Regions from separate parts of the Pseudovibrio sp. POLY-S9 genome, predicted to be linked through region 2. Evidence: predicted binding sites of a transcription regulator. Region 2 holds the regulator's gene; the other holds the start of a gene.
The links. Region 2 encodes LexA, which represses DNA repair genes until DNA is damaged. Its sites were predicted from a motif close to TGTTCNNNNTGTGTTCNG; they were not measured.

Region 1 (7,451 bases), on a different contig from region 2:
AAACCCGGAAGCGTAAGAATACCACAGCTCATAGTTGCGTGGAAACGCTGGAAGCTTATTCGTCTTGATGTAATCGAGCGCACTGTCTGCATAAACAATCGTACGCTTGAACTCGTCTTCTTGACTCATGATTGCATCACCGCGTCACGGAAAGGGCTACCCCATAATTAATAAGCTAATTTAACATTAGCTTATTTAATGGGATATACCTAACCAGTGGTTAACCTCAGGAAAATGGGCTATCGGCTTTGAACTTTGGAACGAGTTTCCCGCAGCAGGAAGGCCGGAACATGGCTTGCATTACGGAAAATCGCATCATCTTTAGGTTGATTAGCGCGGCGACCGCCTCTTGGACGAGGTGGAGCAGCACGACGCTCAGCGTGCATTGGAACCACAGGTTGCTCTTCAAGGCCAGCTGGTACAGATTCGGTTTCCTGTACAGCTGCTTCCTGAACTTCAGCCTTAGGCTTGCGTGAGCGGCTTTTTTCTTTTGGAGTGCGGGTAGAACGGCGGCGAGACTTTTTGTCATCGGCAGGCTTGGAGAAATCAACCGGCTCTCCGACCCACTCGAGCTCTTTACCAATCACGTCGTTAATCGCTTGCAATGCTTTCTGGTCCTTGCCCGTCACAATAGAAATCGCAGTGCCTTCACGGCCTGCACGCCCGGTACGTCCAATACGGTGGACGTAATCTTCTGCATGAATAGGAAGATCAAAGTTAAAGACGTGGCTCACGGTTGGAATGTCAAGACCACGTGCAGCAACATCACTGGCCACCAGAACCTTGATGTGACCCTTTTTAAAGTTGTCCAGCATGGTCATGCGAGAGCGCTGATCCATGTCCCCGTGAAGCGCACCAACAGAAAACTCATGACGCACAAGCGAACGGAAGAGGGTAGCTACATCGCGTTTGCGGTTACAGAACACGATCGCATTTTGCAGATCTTCAGCACCTTCGATCAGCTCGCGCAATTTCGCGCGCTTCTCGTAGTCTTCCGCATCAGCCGCCGCAATGCGCTGCGTTACAGTATCCGCTGTTGTAGAAGCTTTCGCCACTTCCACCTTTGCTGGGTTCTGCAAGAACGTGTCAGTCAAACGCTGAATCTCAGTCGGCATAGTTGCTGAGAAGAACAGAGTCTGACGCGTGAACGGGATAAGTTTACAGATGCGCTCGATGTCTGGAATGAAGCCCATGTCCAGCATGCGGTCGGCTTCATCGATCACGAGGATATCAACGCCCTGCAGCAGCAGCTTACCGCGCTCGAAATGATCAAGCAGGCGGCCAGGTGTTGCGATCAGAACATCAGCACCACGCTCAAGCTTGCGGTCCTGCTCAGCAAAGGAAACACCGCCGATCAGCAGTGCGACGTTCAGCTTGTGATTGACGCCATATCGATTGAAGTTGTCTTCTACCTGCGCTGCAAGCTCACGGGTCGGCTCAAGAATAAGAGTTCTTGGCATCCGGGCGCGCGCACGGCCTTTTTCCAGAAGAGTAATCATCGGCAGCGTAAAGCTTGCCGTTTTCCCGGTTCCAGTTTGAGCAATCCCGAGGACATCTCTACGTTCGAGAACGTAAGGGATGGCGCCTGCCTGAATGGCAGTCGGTTCTGTATAGCCAGAGGCTTCTACAGCGGCGAGAACTTTCTCACTAAGTCCGAGAGTGGAAAACGACATATTTCATGTTCTTTACGATAATTGAGGAGAGAAGCTGGAAGCCGTATGAGTTACAGGTTTCTCCAACCAGTTTGGCGGAACACTACATTTCTAAGCAGCGTTGTCAATAAATTCTGCGGTATAACCGATATATTCCTTCAAGTTATGCCAAGGTTGCCGAGTTATAACCTACGCAAAACTCAGCAACTATTCAGAATTAAGGGTCTTTTAAATATCCAGATCAGTCGCGAACTCTGCTCGCTCCTGAATAAAGTTGAAGCGTGCCTCAGGTTTATTGCCCATCAGCTGCTCAACCGCATTGCGGGTTTCACTCACTTCATCCTCGCCAACAACCACTTTAAGCAGCGTCCGGCGTTTCGGATCCATGGTGGTTTCCTTCAGCTGAGCTGGCAACATCTCACCAAGGCCCTTAAAGCGGCCAATTTCGATCTTGCCATTCTTCTTGAAGCTGGTTTTCAAAAGCTGCTCACGGTGCTCGTCATCCCGGGCATAAAGCGTCTTACCACCCTGACTGATCCGGTACAGCGGAGGAACAGCAAGGTAGAGGTGACCGTTATTGACCAGATCCGGCATCTCTTTATAGAAGAATGTGATGAGAAGGGCTGCGATATGCGCCCCATCAACGTCCGCATCAGTCATGATGACAATGCGCTCATAGCGCAGATCTTTGTCATCGTAGTTAGATCGCGTCCCACACCCAAGGGCTTGAATGAGATCAGACAGCAGCTGGTTTGCGACCAGCTTGTCCCGGCCAGCGTTCGCAACGTTCAGGATCTTACCACGCAATGGCAGAACAGCCTGTGTTGCACGATTACGAGCCTGTTTCGCTGAACCACCCGCGGAATCACCCTCCACGATAAACAGTTCAGTGCCATCAGATTTGCTTGTTGAGCAATCTGCGAGCTTGCCGGGCAGACGAAGGCGACGAACTGCAGTTTTACGCGCGACGTCCTTCTCCTGGCGACGCTTCAAACGTTCTTCAGCACGATCAACCACCCACTCAAGCAGTTTGTTTGCCTGATTAGGAGAAGCGGTCAGCCAGTGGTCAAACGCATCACGCACTGCGTTCTCAGCAATTCGGGTTGCTTCGTTGGTGGCCAGCTTGTCTTTTGTCTGACCAACAAACTCAGGCTCGCGCACGAACACAGAAAGCATACCAGCTGCTGACGTTAAAACGTCATCACCGGTAATAATGGAAGCCTTCTTGTTGCCAATCAGCTCGCCATAGGCCTTCAGACCGCGGAGCAGGGCATAGCGCAGGCCCGTTTCATGCGTCCCACCTTCAGGTGTTGGAACAGTGTTACAGTAAGAGTTGACAAACCCGTCGCCAGCAAACCAGGCAACAGCCCATTCAACTGAGCCGTGCTTACCCGTCGCCTGTGTGCGACCTGCAAAAACTTCGTCAGTAACGCGGCGCTCTTTACCAAGAGCCTCTTCCAGATAATCCTTCAGGCCGCCAGGGAAATGGAAAGTCGCAGTCTCAGGCACTCCATTGGCTTCATCGGCAAGAGCCTTGGCACAGCGCCAACGAATCTCCACACCGCCAAACAGGTAAGCCTTGGAACGCGCCATCTTCATCAAACGGGCGGGTTTGAACTTGAGTGTCTTGCCGAATATTTCCGCATCCGGCTTAAACCGCACCATGGTGCCACGGCGGTTGTGAACATCCCCAACCAGCTCAAGGCCGCCATCAGCAAGGCCACGACGGAATGTCTGGCGATACAGCTTGCGGTTACGCGCAACCTCAACAACCAGCTCTTCGGAGAGCGCGTTGACAACGGAAATCCCCACACCATGAAGACCACCAGAGGTCTCATAGACTTTACTGTCAAACTTACCGCCGGCATGCAGGGTCGTCATAATGACTTCCAGCGCGGACTTGTCTTTATATTTAGGATGCGGATCAATCGGGATACCGCGGCCATTATCAGTAATGGTCAGATAGCCATCATCGCCCAGGGAGACATCAATCCAGCTGGCGTGGCCTGCAACGGCCTCATCCATTGAGTTGTCAATCACTTCAGCGAACAGGTGGTGCAGCGCCTTTTCATCCGTGCCGCCAATATACATTCCCGGGCGGCGACGCACAGGCTCCAGGCCTTCAAGCACTTCAATGTCAGCTGCGGTGTAATCACCCTCAGCGCCGACAGAAGCGGCCCTGCCTGCGGATGATGGCTTTGCAGGTGAGGTCGGTGCGCTTGCGGCTGGTGCTTGTTTCTTCTCAGTGCTGCCAGAAGAGGATGTCAGCTCATCCATGCTTTTGGTAACATCTGCAAACAGATCATCAGGCGTGCTCATCGTACCTCTTTGGTCTTGCGCTTAAATAGTCTCGAATCAAACGGCAGTCTTGCAGGACTGAGAGAAAAGGGCAAAGATCTGCCGGAGTTCTACTCTTGTTCCTTGTGGGTAAGCGCCAGACATACGCCTTTTCGCTTACCTGAATGTGCCGAACCCCACCAAAAGCGGGCATCTGATGCCATATGCGCCATTCGCGGCGAAAATACAAATGGCATTTGTGATTGCCCCAAGGCCTGTGACCAAAACTTTACACCGGACATACACACGGCAGTTACGTCATCTGCTGCAGATTGTTGCGAGCATGCAACAGCATTTTGCGCTGACCCGAATGGTGGAAACTGACACTGGTTCATGAATGGCAAATTGGATAGTTTGCCTTGTCCATGTTTGAGAGATGGTCGAACTGTGTAGGATTTTTGTCAATCAGATAGAAAGCTAGGCATTTGTAAGATCATTTGTGACAATTTGAAGGTATGTCACCTTTGGAAACAAAATTGACATTTTTTCCTTTCATAGCCTGATCACGCAACGACGGTATGAAAAGATAAGAAGTCAGAACCACTGACAAGTAGGCAGTGGTCAAGTGAGGCACTTTGATAAAAGCTCTGTTTAAAGATGAAATGGGAACGCACCACAATGCGTTGACGCGTCTTGTAACAAGCTTGAGCTGCGCTTCGGTTCTTATCCTTCTCGCACTCAACAGTGCACATGCTCTGGATACCAACAAAAGCGCAAGTGCAATGGCTGCCGTCAATCAGATGGCAAATGTCACACCTCAGCAAGCCTTGAGGGAAGGGGCCCGCGCTTACTACTCCGGTGAAAAAGACAAGGCGCTCTCTCCACTTCGCTATGCTGCTGAAAACGGACAGGCTATGGCAGCCTGGAAGCTCGGCAGAATGTACGCGCAAGGAGACGGCGTGCCAGAAGATGATCTTCAGGCGTTCCAGTATTTTTCCCAGGTCGTGCGCGAATACTCTTCCGATGGCCCCAAAGCACGCTCAGCCCCATTTGTCGCAAGCGCACTTGTCGAACTGGGTCGCTACTTCCTGACAGGTATTGGCGATAGCCCGGTTAAACAGAACACGCACAAAGCACGTGAGGTGTTCACCTACGCTGCCTCCTACTTTGGCGATGCGGATGCGCAGTACAATCTCGGCATTATGTATCTCAACGATAAGCTGCCAGATCATGACCGCCGTCTTGCTGCTCGTTGGCTGAAACTTGCCGCTGTAAAAGGCCACGTCGGAGCCCAGGCCAAGTTTGGTGAATTACTGTACTTCACAGAAGAACTGACAACCGCACGCATGACCGGCCTGAAATGGATGACCTTGGCGCGCCGGCAAGTGGTTGGCGGCGATAATGAAGCCTGGATTGTCTCTCTCCACGAGAAGGCATTTTCCCTGGCCTCTGAAAAAGAGCGCCGCAAGTCTGCTGAATGGGCAGATGCATGGCTGGTTAAGCGTGGCCACGTGATTGCTTCAAGCAACTAATCCACTCCCTTCTGATTTTCTTTTAAAATATGACTTGACCACTCATGTTATTTCTGCGATTTAAAACATGAGTTCAATATTCAAGTTTTGTTATTGACCTCTGTTTGGCGATTGTAGACCCCGATTGCGGGTCTCTGGAATGTACTTGGGGTGAGTCTTTTAGGCTCACCCTCTTTTTTTGCCCGCACGCAGCAGAAAAGTTAAAATTTTCACAGTCTTCACGCACATTGTTTAAGCCTCTGAAATTTCAGTCTTTTCAACAGCAGGATGCAGTTTTTGAAATTTTCTCGCATGATTTGGGAAAAACTATAAAACACGCTTGCCAAGCTTTAAAACTCTGCCTATATACCTGCCTCAACAAGACGCCGCAGGGCGTCACGTTGATGAGATCGGAGCATAGCGCAGCCTGGTAGCGCATCTGGTTTGGGACCAGAGGGTCGCAGGTTCGAATCCTGCTGCTCCGACCATTCATCAACACGAAGATAGATCGGAGCATAGCGCAGCCTGGTAGCGCATCTGGTTTGGGACCAGAGGGTCGCAGGTTCGAATCCTGCTGCTCCGACCATCTATCGACCCGAAGATTAGTTCGGAGCATAGCGCAGCCTGGTAGCGCATCTGGTTTGGGACCAGAGGGTCGCAGGTTCGAATCCTGCTGCTCCGACCATCTTCCCTTCTTCTTCCCCTAAATTTCATAATTTAAGTAGTCAGCATCGCTGCCTTTTATGCTTTTGTGCCCTCAAATCTGCACAAAGTAGCGCTCCATTTGCATCTACTGTCGCACGTCTCATTCAGCAGCACCGCTCTTTGATTAAAACGAGCAAGGAAGGTTGCTGACAGCGCTCCTCATTCAGTCTCGACATAGGGCCACCCTAAGTGCAAGCTAGCGCTCTACGACCCCTTTAAAATGCTCTACTGAGAAGCTGCAATCCTCACCATAAAACTACAGCCAATGCGCACATAGAAAAAGCCCGAAGGCGAGGGCCTCCGGGCTTCTTAAATCGTACAACTGTGAAACCTGCTTAGAACACGAAGAGATCCAGCACGTAGAACAGAGCGGCTGACAGGATTGCGGCCAACGGAACCGTAATCACCCAAGCCGCAATGATGGTCATGAAGTGCGAGCGACGCACCAGCATGCGGCGCTTTTCGTCTTCTTTCACAGTGTTTTGCTTATAGCTTTCCATGCCGGTGCTTTCTTTCACGAAAGCAATACGACGCTTGGACTTCATTGTGTACCACTCACGGAAGAAGCCAACGCCGAAGATTGCGCCAACGGCAATGTGAGTAGAGCTCACCGGTAGTCCCAGCCAGCTCGCGAAGATCACTGTGATCGCAGCAGAAAGGGAGACGCAGTAAGCACGCATCGGGTTCAGCTTGGTAATCTTCTCGCCGACCATACGGATCAGCTTAGGACCAAACAGCATCAGACCGAAAGAAATACCAAACGCACCGATCAGCATAACCCAGAGAGGAATTGTCACAGCTTTCGCAATGCCACCTTCCTGAACGGTGTGCACGATCGCAGCAAGAGGACCAATCGCATTCGCAACATCGTTCGCACCGTGGGCGAAGGAAAGAAGCGCTGCGGAGAAAATCAAAGGCCAGCGGAACAGGATACGCAGGGACTGGTTCCGGTTTTCCATACCTTCAGACTGCTTGCGGATTAACGGACGACAAATAGCCAGTGCAGCAACAAAGGCAATTGCGCCAAGCAGCAGAGCGACCTCAATGTCGATCTTTACGATCTTCTTCAGGCCCTTCATTGCCAGATAAGTAGCAAACGCAGCGGCCATAATCGCGATCAACAGCGGCACCCAGCGACGGGCAGCAGCAATCTTGTCTTGTTGGTAGATAATAAAGGATTTGATGAAGGCCAGGAACAGGGCCGCAATAATACCGCCAAGAACCGGGGAGATGACCCAGCTTGCTGCAATGCCCGACATGGTCCCCCAGCTGACAGAGCCAAAGCCAGCAGCAGCAATACCGCCAC
Region 2 (7,451 bases):
TTGCACGTGCTACATACTCAGGAATACGGTCAACAGAACCGATTTCGGAGAGCATGTTCAGAGCTGCCTCATTCGCACCGCCATGAGATGGACCCCACAGACATGCAATACCAGCTGCAATACATGCAAATGGGTTTGCGCCTGAAGAACCAGCAAGACGTACGGTGGATGTGGAAGCATTCTGCTCGTGGTCAGCGTGCAGGATGAAGATACGGTCCATGGCGCGTGCCAGAACCGGATTTACTTTATATTCCTCACATGGAACTGCGAAGCACATGTGCAGGAAGTTGGATGCGTAGTCCAGATCGTTTCTTGGGTAAACGAATGGCTGGCCAACGTGGTATTTGTAGGCCATTGCAGCAATGGTCGGCATCTTTGCGATCATGCGCAGGGATGCAACCATGCGCAGGTGTGGATCAGAGATGTCGGTGCTGTCATGATAGAAGGAAGAGAGAGCTCCAACGGTACCGGTCATGACTGCCATTGGGTGGGCGTCACGACGATAACCCTTGAAGAAAGAGCTCATCTGATCATGGATCATGGTGTGGTAGGTTACACGATGAACAAAATCGTCCTTCTCTGCGCGTGTTGGCAGTTCGCCGTACAGCAGCAGATAGCAGCTTTCCAAAAAGTCGCCGTGTTCGGCGAGCTGTTCAATCGGGTAACCGCGGTAAAGCAGAACGCCTGCGTCACCGTCGATGTAAGTGATCTTGGATTCGCATGAGGCAGTTGATGTGAAACCAGGGTCCAGTGTGAAGTGATCAGTTTGCTTATAAAGCGAACCGATGTCCAGAACATCAGGGCCCATGGAGCCAGAGTGGACGTTAAAGTCCCAGCTGTTGTCTCCAATAGTCAGTTTCGCTGTTTTGTCGCTCATATCAGGCAACCCCCATTTTGTATCTCCTCATGCGACTTGCTTCATTTGTGTACAAATGAATACACTGCATGATCTGACGTTTCCGCCCGGAGGAGAGTGTTGTCGTGGAACTGCCTATATCATTTGCCGCGATGGGGCAAGCGCCCGCAACCAATGCTTTTAGCTATAAGTGTAACTACCGCTACGAATGACTAGTATTTGCAGCGGTAGTTTCTTTTAGAATTCAGCGAATTAAGCTGAAAGATCACGAATGCGTGCGCAAGATTCGTCTTTTTCGAGCACTTTGAGCACGTCAAAGATGCCTGGGGATGTGCCACGACCAGTGAGTGCAGCGCGCAATGGCTGAGCAACTTTGCCGAGTTTCAGCTCTCCTGCTTCCGCAACTGCCTTAACGGCAGCCTCGGTGCTTTCCACGGTCCACTCGTCCAGTGCTTCCAGAGCAACCAGAACCTTGCCAAGAACAGCACGTGCCTCGTCAGAGAGGATCTTTTCAGCCTTTGCATCTAGATCCAGCGGACGCTGAACCCAGAGGTAACGTGCAGATTCCTGCAGTTCGACAAGGGTCTTTGCGCGCTCTTTCAGGCCAGGCAGAGCTTCAACCAGTTTGTCCTGGTTTCCGTCGCCCGCAATCCACGCCATGACGTCTGCGCCGCCTTCCACGTCCATCAGATAGGTGAGGAAGTGGCCGAGCAGCTCCTCATCGTTTTCTGAGCGCATGTAGTGAGCGTTCAGGTTTTCCAGCTTCTTGAAGTCGAAACGGGACGGGGATTTGCCTACAGCGTCCAGACCGAACCACTCGATCATCTGATCGGTAGAGAAGATCTCGTCATCGCCGTGGGACCAGCCGAGGCGTGCCAGATAGTTGCGCATGGCGGATGGCAGGTAGCCCATAGCCCGGTACGCTTCTGCACCAACTGCGCCGTGGCGCTTGGAGAGCTTTGCGCCGTCTGGTCCATAGATCAGCGGAATGTGCGCCATGATCGGGACATCCCAGTTCAGGGCCTTGTAGATCAGGGACTGGCGTGCTGCGTTGGTCAGGTGGTCATCGCCACGTACGATGTGGGTGACGCCCATGTCATGATCGTCTACCACAACGGCCAGCATGTAGGTTGGGTTGCCATCAGAACGCACGAGGATCAGGTCGTCCAGATCCTTGTTGGCGAACTTGACGGTGCCCTGAACCTGATCTTCCACGATGGTGTCACCTTCGAGCGGCGCTTTCAGGCGAATAGCAGGGGCGATGCCTTCTGGTGCTTCAGATGGGTCACGATCACGCCAGGTGCCGTCATAACGCGGCGGGCGACCTTCTGCGCGGGCCTTCTCGCGCATCTCGTTCACTTCTTCCGGAGAGCAGTAGCAGTAGTACGCAGTGCCGTCCTTGACCATCTGCTCAGCAACTTCGCGGTGGCGGTCAACGCGGCCATACTGGGAGATCGGCTCGCCGTCCCAGTCCATGCCCAGCCAGGACAGACCGTCCAGCAGCGCATCTACGGCTTCCTCGGTGGAGCGGGAGCGATCGGTGTCTTCAATGCGCAGCAGCATTTTACCGCCGCTGTGTTTTGCCAGAAGCCAGTTGAACAGGGCTGTACGGGCGCCGCCAATATGCAGGTAGCCAGTAGGAGAAGGCGCAAAGCGCGTCACAACAGGTTTAGTCATAGGTGTTCCGGAAAAGTTTCAAGTTACTTCGAATAGTTTGGGGTAATTACGGCGGGGCGCCGTACCTCTGCGGGCTGTGTACCATAGCATTGAAAAGTTCCCAAGTGGCAGAAAGGGACTTAAGGGTGCGCGAGGGGCAATCATCCTCAGACAAGACGCAATCTGGTGGCTGTGCTCCCAGAATAGGCGAGCTTTGCCTTGAGGAGGATAAGTTTTCTTTTGCGCCGTTTGAGACCGATACGGCGCTTGCTGGGCGAACCACACAGCAACGCACAAAAACGCAAGTCAACGCAAAAAACGCACATAGCAACGCAAGTACGCGTTTTGCTGAAGAAAAACAGCGCCTTGGGCTTCGTGATGTGCTTCAAAGGGCACGTAAGTTGCTGGGTTTCGTGCTGAGGCCGGATTGGTCAGCTGTCATGACTTATGCCCGCTCTGCTCTGGTGCAGGATTGGAACAAGGGGCATGGCATCCTTTGGTATGCGCTTTGCCATTTGGCTGGTGTGCTGGTTTATTTCTCACTCCCCGCGGAGCCTTACAGCGTTTTAAGCGGAACTCCTTTTATCTTATTGGGAATATTTGCTTTTCGTCGTTGGAGGGGTGGTCGATTGACGGTTGGTCTGACTGCGCTTTTGTTCTTTATAGCCGGGTTCTTCCTTGCTGATTTGCGCGTGGAGTATGCGCGCGGTGACCCGCTGGAGCGCCCGGTTACACGCAAAATAGAGGGTGTGGTTGCTGGAGTGAAGCATTCTGGCAAAGGGGCTTACTCCGTCATTTTTGCAGATGTAAACGCACTTTCGCAGAAGGGCGTAACTCCTCTTTCTTATCGCATCCGGATCAGCATCAAGGGGATGAAAGAGGCACCCGTGATGGGGGACAGGATGCAGCTGAAGGCTCGGTTGTTGCCGCCGGGAGGTGCGGTGCGCCCCGGTGGGTATGACTTTGCCCGGACTGCGTTTTTCAGTGGGATTGGTGCGGTTGGCTATGCGCTTTCCAAGCCGGTTGTTGTAGCGCACGTAGAGGGCACAAGTTTTCTGCAAGGGATAGAGCGTGTGCGTAGTGGGATAGCACAGCGGATCCGGCGGGTGTTGGATAACAGCGCGGAAAGTGCGTTTGCTGTTGCGCTTCTGGTGGGCAAGCGAGACTACCTTGCCACCGCTGACAAGGATGCGTTACGCAACGCCGGACTTGCTCATGTCCTCGCTATCTCCGGTATGCATATGGGTCTTGTCACTTCTCTGGTCTTCCTTGGTGCCCGCCTGATCTTGTCTCTCAGCCAGTCGCTTGCGCTGAAAGGACATATTCACGTTTACGCTAGCGTGGCAGCGCTGATTGCGGCGATTGTTTATCTTGGTTTGTCAGGTGCTTCTGTCGCAACGCAGCGGGCTTTTTTGATGGCGGCGATGATTTTATGCGCGGGTCTGCTTGGTCGGCGGGCCTTCAGTTTGCGTGGTCTGGCGCTGGCTTGCCTTGCGCTTTTGAGCCTGAGGCCGGAGGAGGTTCTGGCTCCCGGGTTTCAGATGTCCTTCATTGCAGTGCTCGCCTTGCTCTCAGCCTATATGCTTGGGAAGGATTGGTTGCTCGGTGATCGAGATAGTTCGCGCAGACGGAATGTCTCATGGTTTCAGAAGGTTAGTCGTGTAAGTTTAAAGTGGATTCTAGCTTGTGCGTTGACCTCGTTGATTGCAGGTGCTGCCACGGGGCCAGTTGCGGCGATGCATTTTGAGCAGGTTGCGCCTTATGGAGTTCTGGGGAATATCCTTGCGATGCCATTGGTGACTTTTGTGGTTATGCCCCTTGGGTTATTGAGCCTGCTGGCGATCCCGTTTGGTGCGGATGCGTTCTTTCTGCAAGGGATGGAGGCTGGGTTGGCGCTGGTGCTGAAAGCTGCCTACTGGGTGAGCTCACTCAGTGAGGGGCTGACCAGTCTCGGGGTTGCCAGTGCTCCAGGGTATCTGCTCGTGATCCTAGCGATTGTCGTGCTGTGTGTGATGCCGCTGCGCCTGAAATGGCTTTCACTTCCGGCATTTACGGTGAGTGTCCTGATGTTTGCCGGTGGCAAGGCGCCTGATCTGATGATTGCGGATGCGGGCAAGCACATTGCTTATTATGGGCAGGATGGTGCGTTTCGACTGACGTCCTCGCGTATGTCGTTTGCTGCTGACAGCCTGTTGCGCGCTGGTGGGGGTTCAGCGGGTTCGTTCAAGCAGCACAAGGTGAGGGCTTCAGATCGGTCCTGTGATGAGCGCGGCTGTGTGATTGAGATATTCCCTCAGCAGCCTGCGGAGGGAGAGAGGGTAAGTTCAGAACCTATCCTGCTGGCGCAGTCCAAAGCAGTTGATGTTTTGGAGGCTGACTGCCATCTTGCCACCATCGTCATCACACAGGTTCAGGCGCCTCCGGCTTGCCGGGCTGAGCTGGTTATCGACCAGAAGATTTTCGGAGAACGAGGTTCAGCTTACATCTGGCTCTCAGCTGGCGCTAAGGGCGGGGAAAGAATAAAAAAAGTGCGCTGGGCATATGATGCTCAGCGCAGACCTTGGAATCCAAAATTGCCTCAGGCAACCAATGATTTAATAGCGGCGGAAGAGCGCAATCATCTTGCCTTGAACGTGGACGCGGCCCGGGCCGAAGATGCGAGTTTCGTAGGCGGGGTTGGCCGCTTCCAACGCGACTGAGGCGCCTTTTTTGCGCAGGCGCTTCAAGGTTGCTTCTTCTTCATCAATCAGCGCCACAACGATTTCGCCGTTATCAGCCGTGTCACCACGTTTGATCAACACGGTATCCCCATCGAAGATACCGGCATCGATCATGGAATCGCCTTTGACTTCCAATGCATAATGCTCGCCGCGCCCCATCAGATCAGCAGGCATTGCGATGGTATGGCTTTGTGTCTGGATTGCTTCGATTGGGACGCCTGCAGCAATGCGGCCCATGACCGGGATTTCCAGCGTTGGCACTTCGTCTGGTGATGTGGTGCGTGGAGGTGGCGGCGTTGCTACTTTCTTGCTCAGGGAGCCCTCAATCACCTCAGGTGCAAAGCCTTTTTCCTTGGCGGCAGGCTTCAGGCCCGGAGAAATGGAGTCTGGCAGTTTGAGGATTTCAAGTGCACGAGCTCTGTTCGGCAAGCGGCGAATGAAGCCGCGCTCTTCCAGAGCTGTGATCAGCCGGTGAATGCCGGATTTGGAACGGAGGTCCAGCGCGTCCTTCATCTCATCGAAGGAGGGCGGAACACCGGCTTCCTTCAAGCGTTGATGGATGAACATCAAAAGCTCGTGTTGCTTCTGTGTAAGCATCTTTTATCCCCGTTCGCTCCTAAGGCGCTGATTGAAAGTGAGCGGCCATTCCTGACCAATCGCAGTTTTGTAATTCCAAGAAGCTGAAAGACTTCAACTTCTGCGATTGGAAGGACAAAACACGAACGTACTCTACCTGTTCTCATTGTGTTCTGCAATGGGTTTGTTGAGGTTAAGCCCTGCTAGAACTGGGGGATTTGGTTTCTGGTGGGTGAGTGGGCAGGGGTTGCCCACTTCTGATGTCTGGATTTAGCGTAGCTTGAGCAGGTCCACTTTTTCACCTGCCTTTGCAGCTGGTGCGTGTGGTGGACGAATGATCAGGGCATCTGCTTTTGTCAGCAAAGCAAGCATGGAAGAGTCCTGTTTGCCAAACGGTGTTGCTGTCAGATCTCCGTGTTCGTCTGTGCCCAGACTGGTGCGCAGGTAGTCTTGGCGCATATCATTTGCAGGCAAATCATCTGCCAGAGTTGCTTTGGTAACGCCTTGATTTGTCACAGAGACCGTGCGGCCTAGCATCTTATCCAGAAGCGGGCCAAGGAAGAGGAGTGCGCATACAAGGCTGGAGACTGGATTGCCAGGAAGGCCGAGGACTTTCATGGGGCCAAGGGCTCCGGCCATGAGGGGCTTGCCCGGGCGCATGGCGATGCGCCAGAAGCCTAGCTCCATGCCTTCAGCGCCCAGTACGTCCTGAATGAGATCGTGGTCGCCCACAGAGGCACCGCCGAGTGTCACCAGTACATCGGCTTTTGCTTCAATAGCCTGTTTCACGCGTGCCGTGATTTCCTCAGGCTGGTCTGGTGCAATGCCCAGCATCATTGGCGTTCCGCCACAGTTTCTGACGAATTCTGCGATGCCGACCTGATTGGACGCTATGATTTGATTCGGACCTGGTATCTGACCTGGCTCGACGAGTTCATCACCATTTGCGAGGATCGCAACGACTGGCTTTTTGCGCGCTGGCAAGGTTGCGTGGTTCATAGCGCCTGCAAGAGACAATTCACGGAAGCCGAGTGGAGCTCCTGCCTTCAGGAGGGTCTGGCCTTCTTTGAAGTCGAGGCCTGCTGGGCGGATGAACTTACCAACAGAAACGGCTTCCTCGCAAAACAGGTTATCCCCGTCACGGCGGGCGTTTTCCTGCATCAAAATCGCGTCAACGCCTGCTGGAACAGGTGCACCTGTAAAGATGCGCAGAGCTTCTCCGGCTTGCAACGTGCCATCGAAGTTATGCCCGGCAGCGACTTCTCCAATGACCTTCAAAGCAGTCTCTGGATCGACCGTATCAGCAGCTTTGACGGCATATCCATCCATTGCTGAGGCGGAAAATGGAGGCTGCGTTCGTGTTGCAGCAACATCTTCTGCCAGAATGCGTTCTCCGGCTTCAAGTAGTGGAAGCTGCTCGGTACCGATCGGATTCACATCTTTCAGGAGGCGGTCCAGCGCTTCTTCAATACTGATCAAGTTCATTGGGAGTTATCCTCCTCAGCCAGATAGTGACCGGACTTGCCGCCCTTCTTCTCCAGCAACCGGATTTCACCGATCTCCATAGAGCGATCAACGGCTTTTGCCATATCGTAAATTGTCAGGCAGGCAACGGAGGCAGCTGTAAGTGCTTCCATCTCGAT

Region 1: parE (DNA topoisomerase IV subunit B) is a predicted target of LexA. The motif match lies at 4,057-4,074, and genes of this name have one in related genera.

The regions. Positions count from the first base shown of each region.
Region 1 covers NZ_LCWX01000237.1:59,410-66,860, reverse strand. The annotation lists gene PPL9_RS24455 (GGDEF domain-containing protein) at 1-129, opposite strand, end outside; gene PPL9_RS24450 (DEAD/DEAH box helicase) at 240-1,673, opposite strand; gene parE (DNA topoisomerase IV subunit B) at 1,881-3,971, opposite strand; gene PPL9_RS24440 (tetratricopeptide repeat protein) at 4,565-5,461, shown strand; tRNA gene PPL9_RS24435 (tRNA-Pro) at 5,852-5,928, shown strand; tRNA gene PPL9_RS24430 (tRNA-Pro) at 5,950-6,026, shown strand; tRNA gene PPL9_RS24425 (tRNA-Pro) at 6,049-6,125, shown strand; gene PPL9_RS24420 (inorganic phosphate transporter) at 6,481-7,451, opposite strand, start outside.
Region 2 covers NZ_LCWX01000239.1:10,386-17,836, reverse strand. The annotation lists gene gltA (citrate synthase) at 1-877, opposite strand, end outside; gene gltX (glutamate--tRNA ligase) at 1,109-2,533, opposite strand; gene PPL9_RS26420 (ComEC/Rec2 family competence protein) at 2,659-5,211, shown strand; gene lexA (transcriptional repressor LexA) at 5,107-5,829, opposite strand; gene glp (gephyrin-like molybdotransferase Glp) at 6,079-7,293, opposite strand; gene moaC (cyclic pyranopterin monophosphate synthase MoaC) at 7,290-7,451, opposite strand, start outside.